Regions from separate parts of the Streptomyces marianii genome, predicted to be linked through region 1. Evidence: riboswitches for the same ligand, from Rfam matches in the RefSeq annotation. Region 1 holds a riboswitch; the other holds the start of a gene.
The links. A riboswitch is a leader RNA that binds a small molecule or an ion and turns the genes downstream of it on or off. The one in region 1 is predicted to bind S-adenosylmethionine.
Positions count from the first base shown of each region.

Region 2: another riboswitch for S-adenosylmethionine. It lies ahead of thrC (threonine synthase); the one in region 1 lies ahead of FEF34_RS29015 (aminotransferase class V-fold PLP-dependent enzyme).

Region 1 is NZ_VAWE01000001.1:6,391,816-6,395,217, reverse strand. Features, by position in the region: gene FEF34_RS29025 (rhomboid family intramembrane serine protease) at 1-6, shown strand, start outside; gene FEF34_RS29020 (Lrp/AsnC family transcriptional regulator) at 3-284, shown strand; gene FEF34_RS29015 (aminotransferase class V-fold PLP-dependent enzyme) at 355-1,872, opposite strand; SAM riboswitch class IV at 2,099-2,216, opposite strand; gene trpD (anthranilate phosphoribosyltransferase) at 2,291-3,355, opposite strand.
Region 2 is NZ_VAWE01000001.1:4,663,728-4,667,129, reverse strand. Features, by position in the region: gene FEF34_RS21080 (MoaD/ThiS family protein) at 1-21, opposite strand, end outside; gene thrC (threonine synthase) at 18-1,307, opposite strand; SAM riboswitch class I at 1,325-1,471, opposite strand; gene FEF34_RS21070 (glucosyl-3-phosphoglycerate synthase) at 1,605-2,564, shown strand; gene FEF34_RS21065 (DUF7927 domain-containing protein) at 2,654-3,402, shown strand, end outside.

The DNA.
Region 1 (3,402 bases):
CCGTGATCACCGCGATCGTGCTCATCAAGACCAGTGTGGACCGCATTCCCGAGATCGCCGAGTCGATCGCCTCCCTGGACAGCGTCAGCGAGGTCTTCTCGGTCACCGGCACCTACGACCTGATCGCCATGGTCAGGGTCGCCAAGCACGACGACCTGGCCGATGTGATCCCGGGGCGGATCAGCAAGATCCCCGGCGTCGAGGCCACCGACACCCATGTCGCGTTCCGTACGTACTCCCAGCACGACCTGGAGGCAGCGTTCGCGATCGGGCTCGACGCGTAGTGCCGCGTCGGGCGCGTTCGCACCGCTCACACGGCGGGAACGCTCGCGCGGCTCACTCGGCCCGCACCGCTCACACGGCGGGAACGCAACGCCCGTCCTCGGTGCGGTAGTTCCACTTCGCACCGTGGCGCACCAGTTCCGTGACCGCCCCAACGAACCGCTCCACGTGCTCGTCCGGCGTACCGGCCCCGAAGCTGACCCGGATCGCGTTCAGCGACCTCCCCCGACCTTCGGCCGGGTGGACCCCCGCCTCGCTTCGCTCGCCCGGCCCGTCCTCCGGGGCACCGCACTCGCCGGCCTCCCGCGGGTCACCGCCGAGCAGCGTACGGACCAGCGGGTGGGCGCAGAACAGTCCGTCGCGCACGCCGATGCCGTACTCGGCGGACAGCGCGGCCGCGAAGTGCGAGCTGTTCCAGCCCTCCACCACGAAGGAGATGACGCCGACCCGGGGGGAGTCGTCGCCGAACAGCGACAGCACCCGGACCTCGGGCACCTCGGCGAGACCCGCACGGACCTTCGCGATCAGGTGCCGTTCGCGCTCGACGAGGGCGTCGAAGCCGGCCTCCGTGAGAGCCCTGCAGGCGGACGCGATCGCGTAGGCGCCGATGACGTTCGGCGAACCGGCCTCGTGGCGGGCCGCGGTGGTGTGCCACTCGACGTCCACGCCGCCGTCGGTGCGGCGCGAGACCTTCCGCGAGGCGCCGCCGCCCGCGAGGTACGGCTCGGCCTCCTGCAGCCAGTCCGCGCGCCCGGCGAGGACGCCGGAGCCGAAGGGCGCGTACAGCTTGTGCCCGGAGAAGGCGACCCAGTCGACGTCCAGGTCCCGCACGGAGACGCGGTGGTGCGGGGCGAGCTGGGCGGCGTCCAGGACGATGCGCGCGCCGTGGGCGTGCGCCGCGGCGGCCAGTTCCCGTACGGGCCACAGCTCGCCGGTCACGTTGGACGCACCGGTCACACAGACCAGGGCGGGGCCGTAGGGGTCGCGGCGGGCGAGCGCCGACTCCAGCGTCCGGACGGCCTCGCCCGGGGTGCGCGGGGCGTTCAGGTACGTCACACGGGCGCTCGCCCACGGCAGCAGGGCGGCGTGGTGCTCGGTCTCGAAGACGAAGACCTCGCAGCCGGCGGGGAGCGCGCCGGCCAGCAGGTTCAGCGAGTCGGTCGTCGACCGGGTGAACACGACCTGGTCGCCGTCGCGGCAGTCCAGGAACTCGTGGACGGTGGCCCGGCTGTTCTCGAACAGGTCGGTGGACAGCTGCGAGAGGTACCCGGCTCCGCGGTGGACGCTGCCGTAGTAGGGGGCGTACGCGGCGACGTCGTCCCACACACGTTGCAGGGCCGGGGCGCTGGCCGCGTAGTCGAGTGCGGCGTAGGTGACTTCGCCGGCGGTCACGAGCGGCACGGTGACGTCCCGGCCGAGCACCGGCAGCGGGGCGCCACAGCAGGGATCCTGGTCGCCGGCGGCGGTTCGGACGACGGCCGCGACGGCTCCGGTCGGGCCGTCCGGTGACGGGGCGGCGGACGCAGCGGCAGGGGTGGCGGACGCGGCGGCAGGGGTGGCGGTCTCGACGGTGTGCGGGCGCACGGACATGGCGGTATCTCCCGGCAGGTAAGGGCGAATGGGCGTGAAGGACCCGCACCGCGGCACGACGGCCGGCAACGGCCGCTCCGCGTACGGGTGTTGCCTCGACGCACGGCACAACAGGCGCGTACGGAGGGGGAAAGGGGCCGGAGGGCCCTAACGCATTCGCTTGCTCACGAGACAGCTCCCTCGAGGACCAGGACCCCAGGGCTGCGACATTCACCGATGTCCGCGGGGTCCGCGCTTGCCGTGGACCTCGCTGCCCACGGCCTGGTCTTCACCCGGGGCACCCCGCCACGGACGGAGGGTTGCCGGACAGCGGGCCGGGGCCGTAGTCGCTGTCACTCATGACCTTGGGAAGCATCCTGCCATACGCCCCACCGTGTGCAAGGCGCAGTCCGCCATCCGGACCGCGCCCCGCGTCACGTCACGCGTTGCTCGCCGCCACCCAGCGGTCCAGCGCCTGCTTCGCCGCCCCCGAGTCGATGGACTCCGCGGCCCGCGCCATCCCGGCCCTGAGCCGGTCCACGAGATCGCCCTCGTCCCTGCCGAGCGCGACCAGCGCCGCGGCCGAGTTCAGCAGGACCGCGTCCCGCACGGGCCCGGTCTCCCCGGCGAGCAGCCGGCGGGCGACATCCGCGTTGTACGAGGCGTCCGCACCGCGCAGCGCCTCCACCGGGACCAGCTCGATGCCCACGTCACGGGGGTCGAAGGCCTCCTCGTGCACGGCACCGTCCCGGACCGCCCACACCCGCGAGGTCGCGGTCGTCGTGAGCTCGTCCAGGCCGTCGTCACCGCGGAAGACCAGCGCGCTGGAGCCCCGCGCGGCCAGCACACCGGCCATGATCGGGGCCATCCGGGCGTCCGCGACGCCGGTGGCCTGGGCCCTCACCCGAGCGGGGTTGGTCAGCGGACCCAGGAAGTTGAAAGTCGTACGGATTCCGAGCTCCCTGCGGGCCGCTGCGACGTGCCGCAGCGCCGGGTGGAACTTCACCGCGAAGCAGAAGGTGATCCCCGCCTCCTCGGCGACCGCGGCGACCCGCTCCGGCGTCAGCTCCAGATTGACGCCGAGTTTCTCCAGGACGTCCGAGGCGCCGCTCGCGCTCGACGCGGCCCGGTTGCCGTGCTTGACCACCTTCGCGCCGGTGCCGGCCACGACGATCGCGGACATGGTGGAGATGTTGACGGTCTTGGCGCCGTCGCCGCCCGTGCCCACGATGTCGACCGTGTCACCGGGCACCTCGATCGTCCGGGCGTGCTCGTACATCGTCCGCACGAGCCCGGAGATCTCCTCGACGGTCTCGCCCTTGGCCCGCAGAGCCACGGCGAAGCCCGCGATCTGCGCGTCGGTCGCCTCGCCCCGCAGGATGCGGTCCATGGCCCAGGCGGTCGCCTCCGCGCTCTGGTCACGGCCGTACAGCAGGGAGTCCAGCACCTCGGGCCAGGAAAGGCCCGCCGCGGTGGATCCACCTGCGGGGGTCACAGCGCTCATGGTCGCTCCTGGGTCCGTCCGGATGGGAATGCCCCCACCCTATCGAC
Region 2 (3,402 bases), 1.7 Mb from region 1:
GATGCGGACGTTGACGCTCATACGAGGCCAGCCTCTCGGAAGGAGTCCAGGTTGGGACGGATGACTGCGGACATACCCGTGGTCGGGGCCACCGCGTCGAGGGTCTTGAGGCCGTCACCCGTGTTGACGACCACCGTGGTGAGGGCCGGGTCGATCACTCCGGCCTCGATCAGCTTCTTCGCCACACCGAGGGTCGTACCGCCCGCGGTCTCGGTGAAGATGCCCTCGGTACGGGCCAGCAGCTTGATCGCCTCCACGATCTCCTCGTCGGTGACGTCCTCCACGGCACCGCCGGTGCGTCGGCAGATGTCGAGCACGTACGGACCGTCCGCCGGGTTGCCGATCGCCAGGGACTTGGCGATGGTGTCCGGCTTCTGCGGCCTGACCACGTCGTGGCCGGCCTTGAACGCCACGGACACCGGGGAGCAGCCCTCGGCCTGGGCGCCGAAGATCTTGTAGGGCCGGTCCTCGACCAGGCCCAGCTTGATCAGCTCCTGGAGCCCCTTGTCGATCTTGGTGAGCTGGGAGCCGGAGGCGATCGGGATCACGATCTGGTCCGGCAGCCGCCAGCCGAGCTGCTCGCAGATCTCGTACGCCAGCGTCTTGGAGCCCTCGGCGTAGTACGGGCGGAGGTTGACGTTGACGAAGCCCCATCCCTCGCCCGCCGGGTCGCCGATGAGCTCGGAGCAGAAGCGGTTGACGTCGTCGTAGTTGCCCTCGATGCCGACCAGCTCTCCGCCGTAGACGGCGGCCATGACGACCTTGCCCTGCTCCAGGTCGTGCGGGATGAACACGCAGGAGCGGAAGCCGGCGCGCGCGGCCGCGGCGCCGACGGCACCGGCCAGGTTGCCGGTGGAGGAGCAGGAGAGGGTCGTGAAGCCGAAGGCCCGGGCGGCCTCGATCGCCTGGGCGACGACCCGGTCCTTGAAGGAGTGGGTCGGGTTGCCGGAGTCGTCCTTGACCCAGAGTCCGCCGGTGACGCCGAGCTCGCGGGCGAGGTTGTCGGCCTGGACGAGCTTGGTGAAGCCCGGGTTCAGGTTCGGCTTGCTCGCCACGTCGGCGGGCACGGGCAGCAGCGGCGCGTAACGCCAGATGTTCTCCGGACCGCTCTCGATCCGCTTGCGCAGTTCCTCGGCGTCGCCGCTCGGCAGGTCGTACGCGACTTCGAGCGGCCCGAAACAGGCTTCGCAGGCGAAGATCGGACCGAGGGCGAAGCGCTCGCCGCACTCGCGGCAGGAGAGCCCGGAGGCGGGGCCCAGATCGACGGTGTCGGCAGAATCGGTGGTGGCAACAGTCTGCACAGCCATGGAGGCGAGGCCCTTTCTCCTCATCTTCCCCGCGGTGCGTTTCACCGCGAGACGGAATTGGCACCTTCCCTAGCCGTGAGCCTCGGCCGCGATGGGCGGCGAGATCGGCTGGAGGGTTGCCGGGGCTTCAACGGGCCGTGTCCCTCTGCCCCTCTGGATGAGCGGTATTCGATTGTCTCGATTCGATTGTCTCGGCGCGACGACCCCCGACATGCATCGGCGGTCCGCGTTGTTCAAGACTGTAACCGAACCCCCGGACGCTTGAGATGGTCGTCCGATCCGCGAGATGGAGATCACGTGCTGGAAGAGGTGGAGCGCTGGCTGGCCCGGCGGTCCTGGTCGGTGGCGGACCGCCCACTGGACCGGCTGCTGTCCGCCAAGCAGGACACCACGGTCAGCGTGGTGCTCCCAGCGCTGAACGAGGAGGCGACGGTCGGGGAGATCGTCACCGCGATCCGGCGCGACCTGATGACCGACGCGGTGCCGCTCGTGGACGAGCTGGTCGTCGTCGACTCGGGGTCGACGGACCGCACCGCCGAGGTCGCCGCACGCGCCGGCGCCCGGGTGGTGCACCGGGACGCGATACTCCCGCGCGTCCCGGCCGTGCCCGGCAAGGGCGAGGTGCTGTGGCGCTCCCTCCTGGCGACCGTCGGCGACGTCGTCTGCTTCGTGGACGCCGACCTGAAGGAGTTCTCGGCGGACTTCGTGTCGGGGACCGTCGGGCCGCTGCTGACCGACCCCGAGGTCCAGTTCGTCAAGGCGATGTACGACCGGCCGCTCGGTGACGCGCCCGGCCAGGGCGGGAGGGTGACCGAACTGGTGGCCCGGCCCCTGCTCAATCTGCACTGGCCACAGCTCGCGGGATTCGTCCAGCCGCTCGGCGGGGAGTACGCGGCGCGGCGCTCGCTGCTGGAGCGGCTGCCGTTCCCGGTCGGCTACGGGGTGGAACTGGGCCTGCTGGTCGACGCGCTGCACACGGTGGGCCTGGACGCGCTGGCGCAGGTGGACGTGGGCGTACGGCTGCACCGCCACCAGGACGGGCAGGCGCTGGGCCGGATGGCGGCGGCGATCTACCGCACGGCCCAGCTGCGCCTTTCGCGTGGGCACCTGGTCCGCCCGGCACTGACCCAGTTCGAGCGCGGCGAGGGCGGTTTCGTCCCGCGAACGCACGCGGTGGACACGGAGGAGCGTCCGCCGATGGCGGACATCGCCGAGTACGCGAGCCGGGCGGGGCGGCGAAACACGGGCGCGGCGTAACGCGGCCCAGCCGGAATGATTGTCTACATTTCGGACTCATGGGCAATGCGAGTTCACAGGGTGCTCGGGTCTTCCGTTCTGTTCGGGCCGTGTCCGGCCAGGACCTGACGAGGGACCGCGGGCGCAGCAGAGGCGATCGGTCCCGCTTCCTCGGGGCCCTGGCGGTCGCCGCGGGTGCCGCGGGTGCCGCGGCCGTCACGACGGGCTTCGTGCCGGCGGCTGCCGCCCTGTCGGCGCCGGCCCCCGATCTGGAGATCACCAAGACGGCGTCGGCGAAGAGGGTCGCCCTCGGGGACACCCTCACGTTCACCATCAGGGCGACGAACAACGGCGAGCGGGAACTCCCCGACGTGCGCTTCACCGACGATCTCGGCGGCACCCTCGACGACGCCGTCTACGACCGCAACGCCCGGACCGCACTCGGCCGGGTCGCTTACACCGAGCCCGTGCTCTCGTACTCGGGTGCCATCCCGGCCGGGAGGACGGCGACCGTCACCTACTCGGTCACCGTGGGAGGCGAGGACGGCGGCGACGGCGGCGACGGGCGGCTCGGCGGCGGCCTGGAGGTCCAGTCCCCGCGGTCCAACTGCGCCACCGGCACCCGAGACGCCCGGTGCACGGCGACGCCCGTGGCCGAGGAGATCGGGGAGCTCGGGGCCCCCCGGACCGACTTCGGCGACGAGGAGAGTCACGACCACAGCCTCGAACAGGGCCATGAGGACGGTCTGGACGAGGAGGACGCCGAGGACGGCGCCCAGGGCGGGCCGGGCGTGCCGCCTGCCCCCGGCGGCCCCGGCAACGCGGCGGGCGCCGGACAGGCCGGTGCCCCGGCACACGG